3 regions of the Cellulosimicrobium sp. PMB13 genome follow, and region 2 is predicted to be linked to each of the others. Evidence: predicted binding sites of a transcription regulator. Region 2 holds the regulator's gene; each other region holds the start of a gene.
The links. The regulator LexA, encoded in region 2, represses DNA repair genes until DNA is damaged. The targets are predictions, from matches to a motif close to TCGAACANNTGTTCGA.

Region 1: a site for LexA is predicted at 4,378-4,393, ahead of V5D56_RS10510 (DUF222 domain-containing protein). Genes of this name have one in related genera too.
Region 3: a site for LexA is predicted at 1,183-1,198, ahead of ruvA (Holliday junction branch migration protein RuvA). Genes of this name have one in related genera too.

Annotation. Positions count from the first base shown of each region.
Region 1 covers NZ_CP145910.1:2,323,907-2,330,775, reverse strand. The annotation lists gene V5D56_RS10525 (type I restriction endonuclease subunit R) at 1-2,286, opposite strand, end outside; gene V5D56_RS10520 (hypothetical protein) at 2,639-3,070, shown strand; gene V5D56_RS10515 (hypothetical protein) at 3,156-4,058, opposite strand; gene V5D56_RS10510 (DUF222 domain-containing protein) at 4,495-6,087, shown strand; gene V5D56_RS10505 (Fic family protein) at 6,112-6,869, opposite strand, start outside.
Region 2 covers NZ_CP145910.1:2,781,327-2,788,195, forward strand. The annotation lists gene V5D56_RS12465 (ATP-dependent DNA helicase) at 1-314, shown strand, start outside; gene V5D56_RS12470 (L-lactate dehydrogenase) at 340-1,356, shown strand; gene lexA (transcriptional repressor LexA) at 1,465-2,193, opposite strand; gene V5D56_RS12480 (LysM peptidoglycan-binding domain-containing protein) at 2,586-2,993, shown strand; gene nrdR (transcriptional regulator NrdR) at 3,381-3,953, shown strand; gene V5D56_RS12490 (aldo/keto reductase) at 4,002-5,060, opposite strand; gene V5D56_RS12495 (DUF5302 domain-containing protein) at 5,225-5,419, shown strand; gene V5D56_RS12500 (pyridoxamine 5'-phosphate oxidase family protein) at 5,539-5,988, opposite strand; gene serA (phosphoglycerate dehydrogenase) at 6,079-6,869, opposite strand, start outside.
Region 3 covers NZ_CP145910.1:2,999,935-3,006,803, forward strand. The annotation lists gene V5D56_RS13500 (YebC/PmpR family DNA-binding transcriptional regulator) at 1-388, shown strand, start outside; gene ruvC (crossover junction endodeoxyribonuclease RuvC) at 588-1,151, shown strand; gene ruvA (Holliday junction branch migration protein RuvA) at 1,285-1,917, shown strand; gene ruvB (Holliday junction branch migration DNA helicase RuvB) at 1,920-2,993, shown strand; gene yajC (preprotein translocase subunit YajC) at 3,198-3,653, shown strand; gene secD (protein translocase subunit SecD) at 3,735-6,842, shown strand; gene V5D56_RS13530 (adenine phosphoribosyltransferase) at 6,839-6,869, shown strand, end outside.

The sequences.
Region 1 (6,869 bases), 460 kb from region 2:
GACGGTGTACTCCGCGAGCGCCGCCCGCAGGTTCTCCGCGATCGGCGCGGAGGCGACGAGCAGGCCCGCGTTCTTGCCGCGGAAGGTCCGGTTCACGCGCGCGAGCGTCTGCATGAGCAGCGCGCCACGCATCGGCCGGTCGAGGTAGAGCGTGTGGAGCGGGGGCGAGTCATAACCCGTGAGCATCATGTCCTTGACGATGACGATCTCGAGCTCGTCGTCCGGGTCCTTGAGCCGCTTCTTCACGACGGCGTTCTCGGAGTCCCGGCGCACGTGGTCCGCGACGGGCGGCTGGTCCGCGGGGGTTCCCGAGTAGACGACCTTGATCCGGCCGGAGTGCAGGTCGTCGGAGTGCCAGTCGGGCCGCAGCGCGACGATCTCCGCGTACAGGCGCGCGCAGATGTCGCGCGTCGCCGCGACGATCAGCGCCTTGCCGGGAGCGGGCTCGGTGTCTGTCGAGCGGCGTGTCGCGGACGCGCTGCGCACCAGCTCCGCCATGGCCTCCCGGCGCTTCTCCCAGTGCGCGACCACGTCCTGCGCGAGCTCGCGCAGGCGGGCCGGTGCCCCGTAGACGGCGTTGACCACGGCGACGGACTTCTCGATGCGCGCGCGCTCGGCGTCGTCGAGCCCGACCGTGACCTCGTCGGCGGCGGCGTCGATCGCCTCGGCGTCCAGGTCCTCGGCGAACGCGACCTTGACGAGGCGGGACTCGAAGTAGACCGGGACCGTAGCGCCGTCCTCGACGGCGCGGGTGAGGTCGTACACGTCGATGACGTCACCGAAGACCTTCTGCGTGTCCCGGTCCGCGCTCGTGATCGGTGTGCCCGTGAAGGCGATGAGCGTGGCGTTCGGCAGCGCGTTCTTCAGGTGCCAGGCATAGCCGTCGAGGTCGTCGTAGTGGGACCGGTGGGCCTCGTCGACGACGAGGACGATGTTGCGCCGGTCCGAGAGCACCGGGTGCTTGGCCCCCCGCTGCTTCTCGTCGGCCGTGAGCCCGAACTTCTGGAGCGTCGTGAAGTAGATCCCGCCCGTGACGCGCGACGCGAGCTCGTCGCGCAGCTCCGCGCGGCGCTTGATCTGCCGCGGCTCCTCGGTGAGCAGCTGGGACCGCGCGAAGGTCTCGTAGAGCTGCCCGTCGAGCTCGGTGCGGTCCGTGACCACGACGATCGTCGGGTTGAGGAGCTTCGGGTGCCGCGCCACGTGCGCGGCGTACAGCTCCATCTCCATCGACTTGCCCGACCCCTGCGTGTGCCACACGACGCCGGCACGCCCGTCGGTCTCCACGGCCTGGACCGTCGCCCCGACGGCCTTGGTGACGGCGAAGTACTGGTGCGGCTTCGCGACGCGCTTCGTCAGCCCGTCCTCGCCCGCGTCGAAGGCGACGAAGCCGCGCAGGAGCTGGACGAACCGCTGCGGGTTGAACAGCCCGTCGAGCAGCGTCTCGAGCGGGGAGGACGGGACCACAGTGCCAGCCATGGCGGCCGGCTCGTCCGTGATGCCGTCGACGACGGGACCGTCGTGCGCGGCGGCCTCCGCGACGTCGGCGACCGCCGGGAGCGGCGCACCCGTGGGGCCGAGGACACGACCGTCGTCGTCCACGTTCCACGGCGAGAAGTGGTTGAGCGGCGTGAAGGGCGTGCCGTACCGGGCCACGACGCCGTCGCTGATCACCGTGAGCACGCAGAACCGGAACGCCATCGGCAGCTCGCGGACGTACGTCGTGAGCTGGGCGTGCGCGACGGCGACGTCCGCGCGCGCCGAGCCGGCGTTCTTCAGCTCCATGACGACCACGGGCATGCCGTTGAGGTACAGCACGACGTCGAAGCGCCGCTCCACCTCGCCCTGCACGACGCGGACCTGGTTGACCGCGATCCACTCGTTCTCGTCCTCGCGCGCCGACACGAGACGGATGCTCGGCGTCTGCTGCCGCCCGTCCTCGGTGTACGTGATGCGGTAGCCGCCCACGAGGACGTCGTGGATCCGCTTGTTCTCCGTGATCGCGTCCTGGGACGTCGGACGCAGGATCTCGACGAGCGCCTGCTCGAGGTAGTCGCGCGGCACGTCCGGGTTGAGCCGCCGCATCGCGGCCCGCACGCGCGACGGGATCGCCAGCTCGTCCCACGCCTCGCGCTGCGGCAGCTCCTCGCCGCTCGGCGAGTACCCACGGTGCCCGACGGCGGACCTCGCCCCGGGAGCGATCTGGCGCCCCTCGAGCGGGAGCCACCCGAGCGGCTCGGCGAGGTGCTCGAGCGCGAGGTGCTCCCAGTCGGACTCCGTGCTGCGCATCGTTCCTCCGTGCGTCGGTGCTGGTCGTGAGCCTAGTGGCGCGCCGTGTTCGCGGCGTGCCCTCAGCGTGCCGTCCCGGGGCACTGGCGGCAGGCCGTTCGCCGATAAGCCCGGGTATCGCGATGTCCGGACGTCAGGGAGTCAGGTGGTCAGGGCGCCACGACGAGAGGACGTCTGGACGGCTGGACGGCTGGACGGCTGGACGTCGCGACGTCCGGCGACCTCGACGGCCCCGTCGTTCCTCGCGCGACCGTGGACAGGCCAGCCTGTGGACGACCACCCTCGCGGCCGCCGTCGTTCAGGGCCTGTGGACGCTCGTCGGCACGGGCTCCACCGCCTCCACCCTGGGGCGATGACGACATCCCGAAGCACGATCCGACCCGGTGACCGCCTGCCCGACGACGACGCCCTCCTCGCGTGGGTCGAGTTCCTCCACCAGGGCATCGACGCACCCCGCTTCAGCCTCTGGATCACGTTCCTCGACGCCGAGGACCGCCCGTTGCGCGCGGTCGTCCCGATCGACGACGTCCCCCCGTCGCCCGAGGACGAGATGGTCGACAACCTCGTGGGCATCGTGCAGGACGTGCTCGCGGACCAGGCGCCCGGCGGGAGCACCGTGCTCATGCTCGAGCGCCCGGGGACCGACGCCGTCACGCCGGGGGACGGGCTGTGGTTCGTCGGCCTGCACGGAGCCGCCGCACGCCGCGGAGTCCGGCTACGGGGCGTGTTCCTCGCGACCGGACGACGGGTGCGGGCGCTCACCCCGGACGACGTCCCGGCCTGACTGCTGTGACGGGACCCGATTCCTGCGCTTCACCGATGGTCAGGCGCACCCAGCGAGCAGGCCGGCTCGGAGGCGGGCCCCTGTCTCAGAACTCGTCGTCGCTGGCAATGCTCTCGCTGGGCTCCTCGCTCACGCTGTCCTGGAAGGCGTCGACGAACTCGTCCCGGTCGGCTGCGTCCCAGGCCTGGGTGAAGGTGACGGTCGAGACAGGGCCGTAGTGTCGACGGAGCTGTTCCAGCAGCGGGTCGTACCCCCTGTCGGGCAGGTAGGCGTGGTACTGCTGGAACCGGCGAGCGTGCTCAGCGGAGACCAGGCCGTTGGTCTGGACGGGCGGAGGCTGTCCGCCACCTGGGCGAATGCCGCTGTGGATGACATCGGCAGCCTGCCAGCCGGTCTTGTTCGGGAACGCCGCCACCACCAGCTTGGTGGTGATGTGGTTGCCACCAGGGTTCGACTGGGTCGCCGTGGTGAGGTCGGCGAACACCGTTGCCGCACCCAGGACCCGGTGGTAGTCCGGCCGAGCACCCGACAGGCCGAACTGCGTGCCCCATCCCAGCACCCTCGCCCGCGGGTCGAGCTGCTCCTCCACGCAAGAGCCCCAGCTCCTCGGGCTCGGTTGGAACAGGTAGTGGGCCTGCCGCATCGTGTGTTTGCCGCCGGCCCGGTTCCTGATGGCGCGGGCTGCGTCCTGCTCGGCGGGAGTCACCTCGGCGTCGAGCAGGTTGATCGCGGCGATGGCTGCCGCCTGGGGGACGAACGTGGTGCTGAGCGAGACGACACGCTGCACCGAGCCGTGCCCTGGCGCGGCGGCGAGGACACGTAGACGCTGGACGGCTGCGTTGCCGGCCGTCCGCTGAAGCGTCAGGAACGAGGGCCTCGGCAGCCCCGCGCCGCCGCCCGGACCGTGTGTGCCAGGCGCCCGGCCGCGCCCCTCGGGGAGGCGGGTGGCCACCGGTTCGACGGCGGCCTCTGAGCGGTCACGGCGCACGGCTCGGCTCCTGTCTGGGGACTCCTCGATCGTCCGTCGGCTCCGCCCACCGTGGGCATCCCTTTCGGCCAGCCTTTCGGGCAGCCGACAGGCCTCCCGGGGATCGGTCCCCGGACACGCCGGGGCGGCGGGCGCTGCCCCGCCGCCCCTTTTGCGAGTCGACACGATGCACGAGCGCGCTCCCCGAAGGGGTGTGTGCTCACCCGGCGCGGTCGACGGCTGTCACTGATGCCCGGCGTGGCCCATGGCGGCGAGACGACCAGGGCAACGAAACTCCACCTCTCGCACCTCGGGGAAGCATCGTCACCTCGGTGGATCCTCGAACGTCTGTCCGACTGCGTGTGGGTGGCTGGTGGTTGAGTGGGTCTCATGACGACGGCGGCGCTGACTGCGGACGGTCCGGGCAGCGCCCCGGGGCGCCGTCGTGTCGCCGCCCGTGCCCGACGACGCGCGCCCACGTCACAGGGCGGCTCACCCACGCGCGGGGTCGCTGGAGGCGCTGGCCGACGCGGTCGCGGACGTCGCGACCGTCCAGCGGCAGATCGACGCGCTCACGGGGGCGCGCACCGTAGCGATCGAGCGGGCGCGGATGGCGGCGCTCGCGGCGCACGACGCCCTGCTCGCGGACGAGTCGGCGCGCGTGGACGGCGCGACCCCGCAGCGGCGGGTCGAGCTAGCGTGGCGAGCAGCGGTCGCCGAGCTCGCGTGCGCGCTTCGCCTGCGGGAGGGCGTCGTCGAGGGTCTGGTCGACGACGCGGCGACCCTCACTCACGCCGTGCCGTCGGTGCTGGCGGGGCTGTGCGCGGGCGAGTTCTCCGTCGCCCACGCGAGCGCCCTGGCCCGCGCGGTCGCCGACCTCGACCCGCAGGCCGCGACCGAGGTCGCGCACGCATGCCTCGGTCGCGCGGCCTCCACGACTCCCCAGGCGTTCCGACGACTGGTGCGCCAGGCGCGCGACGCGGTGCACCCCGAGCCGCTCGCCCTCCGGCACGAGCGCGCCGAAGCGAAGCGTGCGGTGTGGGTCGATCCGGCCGAGGACGGGATGGCGTGGCTGAGCGCGCTGCTGCCAGCGGTGTCGGCACACGCGATCCACGACCGACTCACGAGCACGGCCGCTGACGCGCGACGCGAGGGCGACGTCCGCACCGTCGCGCAGCTGCGCGCCGACGTCCTCGTCGACCTTGCGCTCGACTGCTCCGGCTCCGGTGGCTGCACTCCGGCGCACCACAGTGCTTGCGGGCACGGCGGAGCGGCGGATCAGCGCGACGCGTGCGGCGCCGGGGGCGCGGCGGTGGTTCCGAGCCTCGCCGACCTCGCGCGCACGATCGTGCCGCGGGTGCACGTCACCGTCCCGGTGCTGACGCTGCTCGGTGGTGACGCACCCGGGCATCTCGACGGGCACGGCCCGATCGACGCCGACACCACCCGATGTCTGACCGCGAACGCACCGTCGCTGCGCCGGATCCTCACGCACCCCGAGACGGGTGCGGTGCTCTCCGTCGGGCGCGACAGCTACACCGTGCCCGCCGACCTGCGCGCCTGGCTGACGGTCCGCGACCAGACGTGCCGCTTCCCGGGCTGCACCGTGCCCGCGGCGCGCTGCGACGTCGACCACGGCGTCGACTTCGCCCTCGGCGGGCGGACCGACGCCGACAACCCTCGCCCACCTCTGCCGCAAGCACCACGTGCTCAAGCACGAGACTGCGTGGAAGCTCGAGCACCTGACCGACGGCGTCCTGAGCTGGACGTCACCCACGGGCGCGGTCTACCTCTCCGAACCAGCGACGCGCATCGCACCGGACCGCGACCTGCACCCACCCGAGCCGCCGCCCGACCTCGACTGCCTCTACACGCTTTCGCCCTCGTCGCCGTTCTCCGACGCGTGATCGGCTTTCACCTCCGTGCGACGTTGGCCGCCCGAGAGCGCGCTGTGCGGGCTCGGCCAAGCCCGGCAACGACCCGGAACAAGCCGTCGCCGACGCCAAGTACGACGACGGGCGACGCATCGGCGTCGGAAGTCACCCCGTGAGGCTGGGGCGTGCACGATCAGCTGTCACACGATGCGGTGATGAGAGCGCTCGGCGAACCGTTCCATCGCCTGGATGATCTCGACCGCCTGCCAGACGCGATCGCGAGCCCCTCGGCCGATCTGGTCGAGGACGCCGTCCTCGACCAGCCGATCGATCGCGACCTGGGCGTTCGCCGTCGTGACGCCGAGGCGCTCCGCCGCGAGCCGCGCGTCGATGACGGGACGCTCGACGAGGAGGTCCGCGAGGCGCCACGCCGACGCGCCTCGGCGTGCGCGGACGGCCCCAGCCCACCGGTCATGCGCCTCGGAAACCTCGGCGATCAAGGTGCGGGCGTTGCGCAGCGCGGGAAATACCGCCTCGCACACCTGCGCCACGATGGGCTGCGGGTCCCCCGAGCGGTACGCCGTGAGGGCTGCGAAGTATCTGTCGGTCTCGGCGAGGAGGCCGGCGGAGATCGGGACGACGACGTGGCGGGTCAGGCCCGCGTGCCGCAGCTGAGCGTGCATCAGTGCGCGCCCGGTACGCCCGTTGCCGTCGGGGAAGGGGTGGATGTTCTCGAGCTGCGCGTGCGAGACCGCCGTCTGAGCCAGGGCCGGCAGGTCGTCGCGGGACATGAACTCGGCGAGATCGTCCATGGCCGGCGGCACCAGCCCGGCGCGTGGCGCCACGTAGTCGGCCCCGTGCGGACTTTGCGCCGACCCACCGATCCACACCGCCGAGTCTCGCCACCGTCCCGCAGCATCGGGCATGTGGTCGCGCATCAGGACCTGGTGCATGGCCA
Region 2 (6,869 bases):
TCGTGCTCATCGACCGCATCCCGTTCCCCCGGCCCGACGACCCCGTGCGGTCGGCGCGTGCCCGTGCCGTCGAGGCCGCGGGAGGGAACGGCTTCATGCAGGTGTCCGCGACGCACGCGGCGCTCCTGCTCGCGCAGGGTGCAGGACGTCTCGTCCGCTCCACGACAGACCGCGGAGTCGTCGCGGTCCTCGACCCCCGGCTCGTCACGGCGCGCTACGGCACGTTCCTCACGCGCTCGATGCCCGGCTTCTGGCAGACGACCGACCGCGAGGTCGCTGCCGCTGCGCTGAGGCGCCTCGCCGCCCTAGGCTGAGCGAAGACCACGAGACGGAGGCACGATGATCGACGCCGGCACCACCTTGCCCACCCCTGAGGAGAGCCGTGGAGGCCACGGGTCGAGGGCAGGAGCGCGGACCACGAAGCTGGCGATCGTCGGGGCCGGAGCCGTCGGGTCGACGCTCGCGTACGCGGCGCTCATGCGTGGGGCGGCGCGGACCGTCGCCATGCTGGACGTCAACCGGGCCAAGGTCGAGGCGGAGGTCCTCGACCTGCAGCACGGCATCCAGTTCATGCCCATGGCGAAGGTCGAGGGGTCCGACGACGTCGCGGTGTGCGCCGGCGCGGACGTCGTGGTGGTGACCGCGGGGGCGAAGCAGAAGCAGGGCCAGACGCGGCTCGATCTCGCCGAGGGCACGATCGGCCTCATGCGCACGATCCTCCCGGGGCTCGTCGAGGTCGCCCCGGACGCCGTCTACGTCATGGTGACGAACCCGGTCGACATCGTGACCTATGCGGCGCTGAAGTTCTCCGGGCTGCCGCCCGAGCGCCTGTTCGGCAGCGGGACGGTGCTCGACTCGTCGCGCCTGCGGTTCCTCGTCGCGCAGCACTGCGGCGTCGCGGTCCAGAACGTCCACGCCTACATCGCCGGGGAGCACGGCGACAGCGAGATCCCGCTGTGGAGCTCGGCGACGATCGGCGGCGTGCCGCTCCTCGAGTGGCCCGGGATCGCGGGACACCCGTCGCTCTCCGAGGACGCGCGCGAGGAGATCGCGCGCGAGGTGGTGCAGTCGGCGTACCGGATCATCGAGGGGAAGGGCGCGACGAACTACGCCGTCGGGCTCGCGGGGACGCGCATCATCGAGGCGGTCCTCGGCGACGAGCACCGGATCCTGCCCGTCTCGACGCTCCTGGACGGCGACCACGGGATCGAGGACGTGTGCCTCTCGCTCCCGACGCTGGTCGACCGCCGGGGTGCGAGCGAGCGTGTCCTGGTTCCGCTCTCCGACGCCGAGCTGGCCGGTCTGCAGAGCTCCGCGGCGTCGCTGCGCGAGGTCGCGCGGCGGTTCGGCCTGTAGGAGCACCGCACGACGACGGGCCGGTGACCCCACGAGGGGGATCACCGGCCCGTCGTCGCGAGGGCAGCGTCAGGGTGACGGCCGGTCGGTGCCGCCGGTGCCGCCGGGTCAGAGGCTGCGGAGCACGGACACGACGCGCCCGAGCACCTGTGCGTCGTCGCCGACGATCGGCTCGTACGCGGCGTTGTGCGGCACGAGCCAGACGTGGCCGTCGCCCCGCTTGAAGGTCTTCACCGTCGCCTCGCCGTCGATCATCGCGGCGACGATCTCGCCGTTCTCCGCGACGTTCTGCCGGCGCACGACGACCCAGTCGCCGTCGCAGATCGCGGCGTCGATCATGGAGTCGCCCTGCACCCGCAGGAGGAAGAGCTCGCCGTCGCCGACGAGCTGGCGCGGCAGCGGGAAGACGTCCTCGACGACCTGCTCGGCGAGGATCGGGCCGCCCGCGGCGATCCGCCCCACCACGGGGACGTAGGACGGCGCGGGGTGGGCCTCGTCGTGCATCTGCTCGTCGGGGACACGGACGAGAGGCGCGGCACGGCGGCCGTCGTCCGGCTGCACGACCTCGATGGCGCGCGGACGGTTCGGGTCCCGGCGCAGGTACCCCTTGCGCTCGAGCGTGGTGAGCTGGTGCTTGACCGAGGACGGGCTCGTCAGGCCGACGGCCTCACCGATCTCCCGCATGCTCGGGGGATACCCGCGCTGCTCGACGCAGGAGCGGATCGTGTCGAGGACCAGGCGCTGCCGTGGCGTCAGGCCGTCGCTTCCCGCCGTGCCGTCGGGAAGCTCGCGCACCTCGGCGAGCCCCCCGCTCGTGTCCCTGCCTCGTCCCGCCATCGTGGTCTCCGCCCTCGTCGCCTCACGGTCGGCGCCCTGCCGGGAGGAGTCCTCCCCGTACGGCACGCCGCCTCCTCGTCGTGGTGCGCCCGGCGCGGCCGGGGGCACCGGTCGACCTGATCCGGTGCGTCGTCCCTGGCGGGAGGCGTTCCGGGCCAGACCTGTCGGTGGACATGTCCGGCGAACCGACCTGGTCCCAGGTTAGGGGAGAGAGCACCGTGAATCAAACATCTGTTCGAGCATGTCTCGACTCCGTGGGCGGATCGTGGTAGACCTTCGTACAGGTGTTCTACGCACAGGTGTTCGATCCGCTCTCGGGTCGACGACGCAACCTCGCCGGGTCGGAGCGACCGGGGAAGGCGCTCCGGCGCCGGCGAGGGACGGAGGTAGTGATGACGAGTGTGACGTGGGGCGGCCTCGGCGGTCTGGCCGAGCAGCCGGAGCGGCAGGACCGACCCGTGCGGCGCGGCCAGGGTGGCGCGCGGTCGTCGACGGAGGTCTCGGCCGACGCGCCGCTGCGACTCACGCGGCGAGGGCGGATCGTCCTCGTCGTCGCCGTGGCGCTCCTGGTCCTGCTGGGCGCCCGCGTGGGCAGCGCCGTCGCGGGCTCGGCGGGGGAGCCCGAGGAGGTCCGGGTGCACGTCGTCGCCGCGGGCGAGACCCTCTGGGACCATGCTGCGGCTCTCGCCTCGCCCGGCGAGGACCTGCGCGACGTCGTGGCGCGGATCGTCGAGCTGAACGGCCTGTCGTCATCGGGTCTCCAGGCCGGGCAGCGGCTCGTGCTCCCGGTCGACGAGTGACTCGCGTCGCTGCTGTGACCTACGACACCTGGTCGCGGACGGCTCGTGGCGTTCCTGGGGTTGCGCTCTACGTTTAGGTCGACCTAAGTTAGTGTCACCTCACTCGCCGGGCTGGGGGGCCGGGCAGGAGGCGGGTCCGCGGTCATCCGCGACCTGTGAGCACGTCGGCGCACGCGAGGCGAGTCGCGCGCGAGATGGGGACGGGGGCGTCCCGACGGGGGCGACCGGCAACGGTCGCCCCCGTTCTGCGTTCCTCGGCCCGGCTCGCTCCCGCGGCCGCTGCGTCGGTACGGCCCCGGCGTGTTGCACCGTCGTGGGGCGGCGTCATACGTTCGTCGCGCCGCCCTCGCCCTGCGGGGTGCCGGGACCCAGCCGAGGAGAGCCGCCATGCACTGCCCGTTCTGCCGCCACGCGGACTCGCGTGTCGTCGACTCGCGGACGTCGGACGACGGCGCGTCGATCCGTCGCCGGCGCCAGTGCCCGCAGTGCAACCGCCGGTTCACGACGATCGAGACGGCGAGCCTGTCCGTCGTCAAGCGGTCGGGCGTCACCGAGCCCTTCTCGCGCGAGAAGATCGTCAACGGCGTCCGCAAGGCGTGCCAGGGCCGACCTGTCAACGAGGACGACCTCGCGCTCCTCGCCCAGCGCGTCGAGGAGACCATCCGCGCGAGCGGGAGCGCCGAGCTCGACGCGTACGAGATCGGTCTCGCGATCCTCGGCCCGCTCCGCGAGCTCGACGAGGTCGCGTACCTGCGGTTCGCGAGCGTGTACCAGGCGTTCGACTCCCTCGAGGACTTCGAGAGCGCCATCACGTCGTTGCGCGTCGAGCGCGAGGAGCGGACCGCAGCCCGGTTGACCGGGCTGACCGGCGACGCGGCCGTGCACGGCGACGGTGCCGACGGTGCTGGCGAGGTCGACGGGACGGCCGACGGCGTGGACGCCACGTCCCCGACGCGCTGACCGGCCCGCGCGGACGCGCCAGGGCCACGCGCGCGGGCGCGCCGGGAGTCAGAGGTCGCTGGAGCGGGCCGCCCAGAGGTTGATGCCGGTGTCCGCCGGGACCGACTCGACCGCGCGGAGCTCCTCGTCGGTGAGGGCCGGCGCGGCGAGCGCGGCGAGGTTGTCGTCGAGCTGGCGCGTCGAGCTCGCGCCGAGGAGCACCGACGTGACCCGCTCGTCGCGCAGCGCCCAGGCGATCGCCGTGGCGGCCAGCGAGCGGCCGTGCGAGCGTGCGAGCGCGTCGAGCCGTCGCACGTGCTCGAGGTTCTCCTCCGAGAGGAACTCACCGCGCAGAGGTCCGCCGCGTGCCGCGCGCGAGCCTCTCGGTGTCCCGCGCAGGTAGCGGTCCGTGAGCATGCCCTGCGCGAGCGGCGAGAACGCGACGACTCCCAGTCCGGCGTCCGCCGCGACGTCGAGCACGCTCTCTCCCGACGCGTCCGGGACCTCGATCCACCGGTTGAGCATCGAGTACGAGACCTGGGTCACGACGAGCTCGACCCCGAGCTCGGCAGCGACGTGCAGCGCCTCGCGCGTGCGCCGGGCGGAGTAGGACGAGATCCCGACGTGGCGGGCGCGCCCCGAGCGCACCGCGGCCCCGAGCGCGCCGACGGTCTCGTGGAGCGGGGTGGTCGGGTCGAAGCGGTGGCTGTAGAAGACGTCGACGTGGTCGAGGCCGAGCCGGCGCAGCGACGCGTCGAGGGACGACAAGAGGTACTTGCGCGAACCACCCTCCCCGTAGGGACCGGGTCCCATGCGGTAGCCCGCCTTGGTCGTCACGACGAGCTCGTCGCGGACGGGCCGCAGGTCGCGCGCGAGGAGGCGACCGAGCGACGACTCCGCCGCCCCTCCCGGTGGGCCGTAGTTGTTCGCGAGGTCCACGTGCGTCACGCCCCGGTCGACGGCGTGCAGGACGATCTCTCGTTGCGTCGCGAACGCGTCGGCCTCGCCGAAGTTCTGCCAGAGACCGAGGGAGAGCGCGGGAAGGGTCAGCCCGGTGCGGCCGAGCCGTCGGTGCGGCAGGTCGCCGGGGCCGGCGAGAGAGGCGTCGTCGGGAGCGGTACGGGGCACGTCCACGACGCTACCCGAGGCGGCGGCCGGGAAAGGACTGGCGCCGGCGCCGGGCGTAGGGGAGGCTGGCAGGGAGCCCGCGCCGTCGGGCTCGCGAGCATGCGACCTCGGCCGGGACGCGATCCCGGCCGAACCCACCTGACCCCGAGGACGAGGAGAACGCGATGGCGTCCGACCAGCAGCGCCCAGCAGCCGAGACGGCACCCAGCGACGAGGCCAAGGCGAAGTTCCGCGAGGCGCTCGACCGCAAGAACGCCGCGCGGCACCGGTCTGCGGACGGGGAGTCGAACACCGGTTCCGTGCACGGGTCGGAGACCGTCGGTCCGGTGCAGCGCACCTTCCGCCGCAAGTCCGGCTGACCGCTCGAGCCGTCCGACGGGACCTGCGCCGCCGAGTGCGGCCGGGTCCCGTCGTCGTCTCCGGACACGGGCGACGTGCCGCGCGGGTCGTCAGGAGCGCGCGTCGGGTGGCGCGCGCGTCAGGTGGCCGGTGCCCGGCGTCCTCCGCCGGTCCCGGCGGCCCGGCGGAACCGGCGCCCGCTCACGGCGTGCGGGTCGACCCGCACCCACTCCTCGGTCGGGACGTCCACGAGGGGCACGAGCGGCTCGACCACCGAGCCCGCTGCCGCGACCTGCTCCGCCGAGTCGAGGCGGCGCGCCGTCCCGCGCACGACGACGCTCCACGCGGAGTCCTCCTCGACCCCGTCCCACTCCAGGGCGACGCGGTCGTTCGTGACGAGCGTCGCGAGCTTGGTCCCCGGGATGGTGCGGAAGGTGAGCGTGCCGTCGTGCGCGCGCACGCTCACGGGGTAGATGTCGGGCTCGCCCTGGACGCTCACGGCGAGCCGGGAGACGTGCGTGCCGTCGATCAACGCCCAGCAGGTCGTGGTGTCGAGCACCTCGGCGGCGTCGTCCGTGTATCCGGTCATGCTCCATCGTGGCACCGCGGCCCCACCGGTGCGCAGACGACGAAGGTCCCCGGTGACGGGGACCTTCGCACCCGGTGGTCGAGCGCCCGGTCAGTCCAGGACGCGCAGGGCGATCGTCTGCTCCATGTCGGCGAGCGCGCTCACGACGGCCGGCTCGACACGCGAGCCGACGTCCGTGACGACGTAGCCGAGGTCGCCCCGCGTCGCGAGGAGCTGTCCCTCGATGTTGGTGCCGTGCTCGGCGAGCGTGGCGTTGACCGCCGCGAGCACACCCGGTGTGTTGCGGTGCAGGTGCGTGATGCGCGTGATCCCCGTCGTCTGCTCGAGCGCGAGGTTGGGCACGTTGACGCTGAGCGTCGTCGAGCCGGTCGTGAGGTAGTCCCGCAGCTTCGACGACACGAACTGCCCGATCGCCTCCTGCGCCTCCTCGGTCGACCCGCCGATGTGCGGGGTGAGGATGACGTTCGGCAGGCCGCGGAGCTCCGAGTGGAACGAGTCGCCCTTGCGCTTGGGCTCCTCCGGGAACACGTCGACAGCTGCTCCCGCGACGTGCCCCGACAGGATCGCCTCGCGCAGCGCGTCGTAGTCGACGACGAAACCGCGCGACAGGTTGAGGAAGATCGCGCCCGGTCGCATGCGGGCGATCTGCTTGGCCCCGAACATGCCGGCGTTCCCGGCACGGCCGTCGACGTGCAGCGTCACGACGTCCGCCGTCTCGAGCAGCTCGTCGAGCGTGTCCATGCGGCGGGCGTTGCCCAGCGCGAGCTTCTCCGCCGTGTCGTAGAACACGACGGACATGCCGAGGTTCTCCGCGACGACCGAGAGCTGCGTGCCGATGTTGCCGTAGCCCACGATCCCGAGCGTGCGCCCGCGGACCTCGT
Region 3 (6,869 bases), 220 kb from region 2:
CGCCGACCCGGGCTCGGTCTCCTACCTGTTCTCGCGCAAGGGCCTCGTCGTCGTGCCCAAGGCAGACGGCGTCACCGAGGACGACGTGATGCTCGCCGCGCTCGACGCGGGCGCCGAGGACGTCACCGACTCCGGCGAGGTCATCGAGGTGCTGTGCGAGGCGAGCGACCTCGTCGCCGTGCGCACCGCCGTCCAGGACGCGGGCCTCGAGTACGACTCCGCCGACTCCGTGTGGCACCCGTCCATGGAGGTCGAGGTCGACGCCGAGGGCGCGCGCAAGATCCTGCGCCTCATCGACGCGCTCGAGGACAGCGACGACGTGCAGAACGTCTACGCGAACTTCGACGCGTCGGACGAGGTCATGGCGGAGCTCGAGAACGACGACTGAGCGCAGGCCTTCCCGCCTCGCTCACCCTGGGTGCGTGACGGGGTGGGGTGCGCGCGGTCTACCATCCGCGTCGCTCGTCCCTCGCGCCGCTCCCGCCAGGCCCGCCACGACCGCGCGCACCCCACCCCGCCACGCTGCTGTCGGCTCGCCGGCCGCGTCGTGCGCCGGAAGTGTCGCTCTCTCGTGAAAGGGTGACGGGGTGCGCGTGCTCGGAGTGGACCCTGGACTGACCCGGTGCGGCGTGGGGGTCGTCGACTCGCTGCCCGGGCGCAAGGCCGAGATGGTGGCCGTCGGGGTGCTGCGGTCGGACCCGGAGATCAGTGTGGACCTGCGGTTGCTGCGGATCTCGGAGCGGCTCGACGCGTGGCTCGACGAGCACGTGCCCGACGTCGTCGCGGTCGAGCGCGTGTTCGCGCAGAACAACGTCGGCACCGTGATGGGGACCGCGCAGGTCGCCGGGCTCGCGATGGTCGCGGCGGCGCGCCGTCGGGTGCCGGTCGCGCTGCACACGCCGTCGGAGGTCAAGGCCGCCGTCACGGGGAGCGGGCGGGCCGGCAAGGAGCAGGTGCAGCGCATGGTCGCGAGCATCCTCGGGCTGGCGGAGCTGCCGAAGCCGGCCGACGCCGCCGACGCGCTCGCGCTCGCGATCTGCCACCTGTGGCGGCCCTCCGGCGCGCTGCAGGGCGGCGAGCGGCACGAGCTCACCCCCGCCCAGCGCGCGTGGGCGGCCGCGGAGCGCACGGCGCGCCGCGGACGTGCGTAGCCGCGTCGGACCCCCGGGCTAGAGTGACCCGTCGTACACCTGTTCGTACCGCTCGTGCCGTGACTCGTTCCGCGCGGGCACGCCCGTCCGCCGTGCCCCACGGGCCCGGTGGCCGTCGATCGGAGGACCCTGCGTGATCGCGTCGCTGAGCGGGACGGTGGCGAGCGTGCAGCTCGACCGGGCGGTGCTCGAGGTCGGGGGAGTGGGCTACCTCGTGCACGCCACGCCCGCGACGCTGGCCACGCTGCGCGTGGGGGAGACCGCGCGGCTCGCCACGAGCCTCGTCGTGCGCGAGGACTCGTTCACGCTCTTCGGCTTCGCGGACGACGACGAGCGCTCCGTCTTCGAGACCGTGCAGACCGTCAGCGGGGTCGGCCCGCGTCTCGCGCTCGCGATGCTCGCCGTGCACACGCCCGACGCGCTGCGGCGTGCCGTCGCGGGCGCGGACATCGCCGCGCTCGTCCGCGTCCCCGGCATCGGGAACAAGGGCGCCCAGCGCATCGCGCTCGAGCTCGGCGACAAGCTGGGCGCGCCGACGGGGGCCGACGCGCCCGCCACGGGATCCGGGACCGGTGCGTCGGCCACCGTCGACGACCGCCGGGACCAGGTCGTCGAGGCTCTCGTCGGGCTCGGCTGGAACGTCAAGGCGGCCGACGACGCCGTCGCGACGGTCCTCGCCCATGCCGGGGTCGACGTCGTCGAGACGGCAGACGTGGCGGGCGCCCTGCGCGCGGCGCTGCGCGTGCTCGGCGGACAGCGAGGCTGACGATGGCGGACTTCGACCGGGTCGGTCCCGGCAGCTACCCCGAGGACGGCTTCGTCTCCGAGCGCATCGTCGCGGCGGGGGCCGACGACCTCGAGCGCGCGGCCGAGGCGGCGCTGCGCCCACGACGGCTCGAGGAGTTCGTCGGGCAGCGGGTCGTGCGCGACCAGCTCTCGCTCGTGCTCCAGGCCGCGCTCGCGCGCGGCAGCGCGCCCGACCACGTGCTCCTCTCCGGCCCTCCGGGGCTCGGCAAGACGACCCTGGCGATGATCATCGCCGCCGAGCTCGGCGCATCCCTGCGCGTGACCTCGGGGCCGGCGATCCAGCACGCGGGCGACCTCGCCGCGGTGCTGTCGTCGCTGGAGGAGGGCGAGGTCCTGTTCATCGACGAGATCCACCGCCTCGCGCGGCCCGCGGAGGAGCTGCTCTACATGGCGATGGAGGACTTCCGCGTCGACGTGGTGGTCGGGAAGGGAGCGGGCGCGAGCGCGATCCCGCTGAGCCTGCCGCCGTTCACGGCCGTGGGCGCGACGACGCGCGCGGGCCTGCTGCCCGCCCCGCTGCGCGACCGGTTCGGCTTCACCGGTCACCTCGACTTCTACTCGGGCGAGGAGCTCGAGCGTGTGCTGACGCGGTCCGCCGGACTGCTCGGCGTCGCGCTCCACCCCGACGCGGCCCACGAGATCGCCGGCCGTTCCCGCGGGACCCCCCGCATCGCCAACCGCCTCCTGCGTCGTGTGCGCGACTGGGCGCAGGTCCGGGGCGACGGCAGCCTCGACCTGCGCGCGGCGCGCGCCGCGCTCGAGGTCTACGAGGTGGACCCCATCGGGCTCGACCGGCTCGACCGCGCGGTGCTCACGGCGCTGTGCACCCGGTTCAACGGCGGCCCGGTCGGCCTGACGACGCTCGCCGTCACGGTCGGTGAGGAGGCCGAGACGGTCGAGACCGTCGCCGAGCCGTACCTCGTCCGCGAGGGACTGATCGGACGGACGCCACGAGGTCGCGTCGCGACGCCCGCGGCGTGGGCGCACCTCGGGCTGACCCCTCCCCGCGACAGCGGGACGCTCTTCGACACCTGACGGCCGACCGGGTTCGCACGGCGTCCCGCTGCCCGCACCGCCCGGAGCGCCCGTGACGGCCGTCACAGGGCGGCCCGTGGAGGGCCTAGACTGGACGGACCTGCGGGGAACTCCACGGTCGAACGGCTCGTTGGGGAACCGTGCGCGCGCGCCTAGACTGCCGCGCAGACCCCCGCCGACGAACAGGACACGTGAGACCCCGTCATGGATATCAGCTTCATCCTCATCCTCGCCCTCGCGGCCGGTGCGATGTTCCTCATGACCAGCCGCACCCGCAAGCAGCAGCGCGAGGCCCAGAACTTCCGCTCCGAGCTCGCTCCGGGCCAGGAGGTCATGACGGGTTCGGGGATGTTCGGCACGATCGTCGACGTCGACGACGAGGCGGACATCATCACCATCGAGTCCACGCCCGGCGCGCAGACGCGTTGGCTGCGCGCGGCGATCGCCAAGCGGGTCGACACGCCCGTCGAGGAGGAGACCGAGGAGCTCGCCGACGGCGAGGAGCCGGCCGCCGCCTACGGCAGTGCGGCTAGCATCTCCTCCGGCTCGTCGAAGGACGACGCCGACGACCTCGTCGTCCCCGACGACCTGTCCGGCCTCACCGACGAGCAGGCGGACAAGGACCGCGACCGTCGCGACGAGGGCACGGACAGCAAGTGACCACCCGCCGGCCGCACGCGCGGCCGGACTGACGCGATGGGCCTCCGGGCCCATCGCACTCGCACGAGAAGAGACGGACAGTTGGCCACCAGCAGCACACGAGCGAGGCCCGTACGGACCCTCGTCTTCCTGGGCGTCCTCGTGGTCGCCCTCTTCGGGAGCCTCTTCGCGGGGACGAAGCTCGACCCGCAGACCGCCGACGACCCGGGCGGCGCGAGCCTCACCCCGGGGCTCGCGCTGGACCTCGAAGGCGGCACGCAGATCATCCTCGAACCGGTCACCACCGACGGTTCCGAGGTGACGCCCGAGGCGATCAACGAGGCGATCAACGTCATCCGCCAGCGCATCGACGCGCAGGGCGTGTCGGAGTCGGAGATCACCCGGCAGGGCTCGGGCAACATCGTCGTCGGCATCCCCGGCGAGCCGAGCCAGGAGACGATCGACCTCGTCAGCCAGTCGGCCCAGATGCGCTTCCGTCCCGTGCTCACGGTCGGCGCGCCGACCGCCACCCCTGCGGAGGAGGCGCCCGCCGACGGCGCGACCGAGGACGGTGCGGCCACGGACGGCGCCGCTCCCGAGGCGACCGAGTCGGCCGACGCCCCCGCCGAGGGGGCGACCGACGGCGCGACCGAGGCACCCGCCGACGAGGCCACGGAAGGTTCCACGCCGGGCACGGACGACACGGAGACCGTGCGCCCGGAGAACCCGAGCGACCTGGCGCAGATCACGCCGGAGATCCAGGAGCAGTTCGACGCGCTCGACTGCACGGTTCCCGAGAACCTCGTCGGCGGTGACAGCGGCCCCACCGACAGCGCGTTCGTCGCGTGCTCCGAGGACGGCCTCGCCAAGTACATCCTCGGCCCGGTCGAGGTCGAGGGCACGGACATCGCGAACGCGAGCTCCGGGCTGCGCGTCGGCCAGACCGGCGCGGTGACGAACGAGTGGGTCGTCAACCTCGAGTTCGACGGCGCGGGCACCACCCAGTTCCGCGAGGTGACGACACGGCTGACCTCGCTGCCCGCACCGCAGAACCAGTTCGCGATGGTCCTCGACGGCCTCGTGATCTCGGCGCCCGTCTCGCAGGTCCCCATCCCGGACGGCAAGGCGGAGATCTCCGGGAGCTTCACGCGCGACAGCGCCGCGACCCTCGCGAACCAGCTGAACTTCGGCTCGCTGCCCCTGACCTTCGAGGTCCAGAGCCAGCAGCAGATCTCCGCGACGCTCGGTTCCGAGCAGCTCCAGAAGGGCCTGCTCGCGGGCGCGATCGGCATGCTGCTCGTGGTGATCTACTCGCTCTTCCAGTACCGCGTGCTCGGTCTGGTCACGGTCGCGTCGCTCACCGTCGCTGGCCTTCTCGCCTACGGGATCATCACGCTCCTGTCGTGGACGATCGGCTACCGCCTCTCGCTCGCGGGCGTGGCGGGCCTCATCGTCGCGATCGGTATCACCGCCGACTCGTTCATCGTCTACTTCGAGCGCATCCGCGACGAGCTGCGCGACGGCCGCACGCTCAACTCCGCCGTCGAGAAGGGCTGGGAGCGCGCACGGCGCACGATCCTCGCCTCCGACGCGGTGAACTTCGTGGCCGCGATCGTGCTGTACTTCCTCGCCGTGGGCGGCGTGCGAGGCTTCGCCTTCACCCTCGGTCTGACGACCCTCATCGACATCGTCGTGGTCTTCCTCTTCACCCACCCGCTGATGCAGCTCCTCGCGCGGACGAAGTTCTTCGCGACCGGGCACCCGTGGTCCGGGCTCGACCCGCGCCGCCTCGGGGCGCGCAGCGTCCGGTACGCCGGCCGTGGCCGGGTCGTCACCACGCCCGGGTCGAGCAGCGCCGTCGAGGACGCGCCGTCGTCCGAGGAGGAGGACGTCGCCCCGGCGCGCACCCGCACCGAGGTGCCCGCTCGCGAGACCGTCGCGGCCGGCGTCGGCGGCGGTGACGGGCCGCGCCTGACGATCGCGGAGCGGCGTGCCGCGCAGCGACGCGCCGCCGCTGCGGGAACGACCGAGGACCAGCCCGTCCGACACCGACGCGTCGGTCGGCGAGAACGAGGAGAAGCACTGATGGCCAGCGGATTCGCCCAGTGGGGCAACGACCTCTACACCGGTCGCCGGTCCTACGCCATCGTCGCGCGGCGCAAGCGGTACTTCGTCGCGGCGATCGTCGCGGTCGTGCTCTCGCTCGCGGTCATCGGCGTCCGGATGGCCGGTGGCGGCCTCAACCTCGGCATCGAGTTCCGCGGAGGCTCCGAGTTCACGGTGTCCCAGGCAGCGGACACCTCGCAGCAGCCCGCGATCGAGGCCGTGCAGTCCGTGGCGCCCGACGAGGTCCCCCGGATCTCGACGGTCGGCGCGAACAGCGTGCGCGTCCAGACGGCGCAGCTGAGCAACGAGGAGGTCGAGGACGTCCGGGCGGCGCTCGCCGACGCCTACGAGGTCGAGGTCGGGGACGTCACCAGCGCGTTCATCGGCCCCACGTGGGGGCAGGACGTCTCGCAGAAGGCCCTCCTCGGCCTCCTGGTCTTCCTCCTGCTCGTGAGCCTGGTCATGACGATCTACTTCCGGAACTGGCGCATGGCGCTCGCCGCGGTGATCGCCCTCTTCCACGACCTGATCCTCACGGTCGGCATCTACGCGCTCATCGGCTGGGAGATCACGCCGGCGACGGTCATCGGTCTGCTGACGATCCTCGCGTACTCGATCTACGACACGGTCGTGGTCTTCGACAAGGTGCGCGAGAACACCACGGGCATCCTCAACCAGACCCGCAGCACGTACGCCGAGCGCGCGAACCTCGCGATCAACCAGACGATGGTCCGGTCGATCAACACGTCGGTCGTCGCGCTCCTGCCGGTCGCCGCGATCCTCTTCATCGGGGCGTTCCTCCTCGGGGCCGGCACGCTGCGCGACATCGCGCTCGCGCTGTTCGTCGGCATGGCGGTCGGGGCGTACTCGTCGATCTTCCTCGCGACGCCCCTCGAGGTCGCGTTCCGCGAGCGCGAGACGGCGATCGCCGAGCACACGCGCAAGGTCCTGGACCTGCGCGCGGACCGGGCCGCGGAGCTGGGCGACGAGGGCGCGCAGGACGCGGTGCTCGCCGCGGCCGGTGTCGACGGCACCCGTCAGCTCCAGCCCGGAGCGCACCAGGGGAACAGGGCCCAGCCGCGCAAGCGCCGCACGGCCCGATGACCGCCGAGAACACCTCGGCCGCCGGGG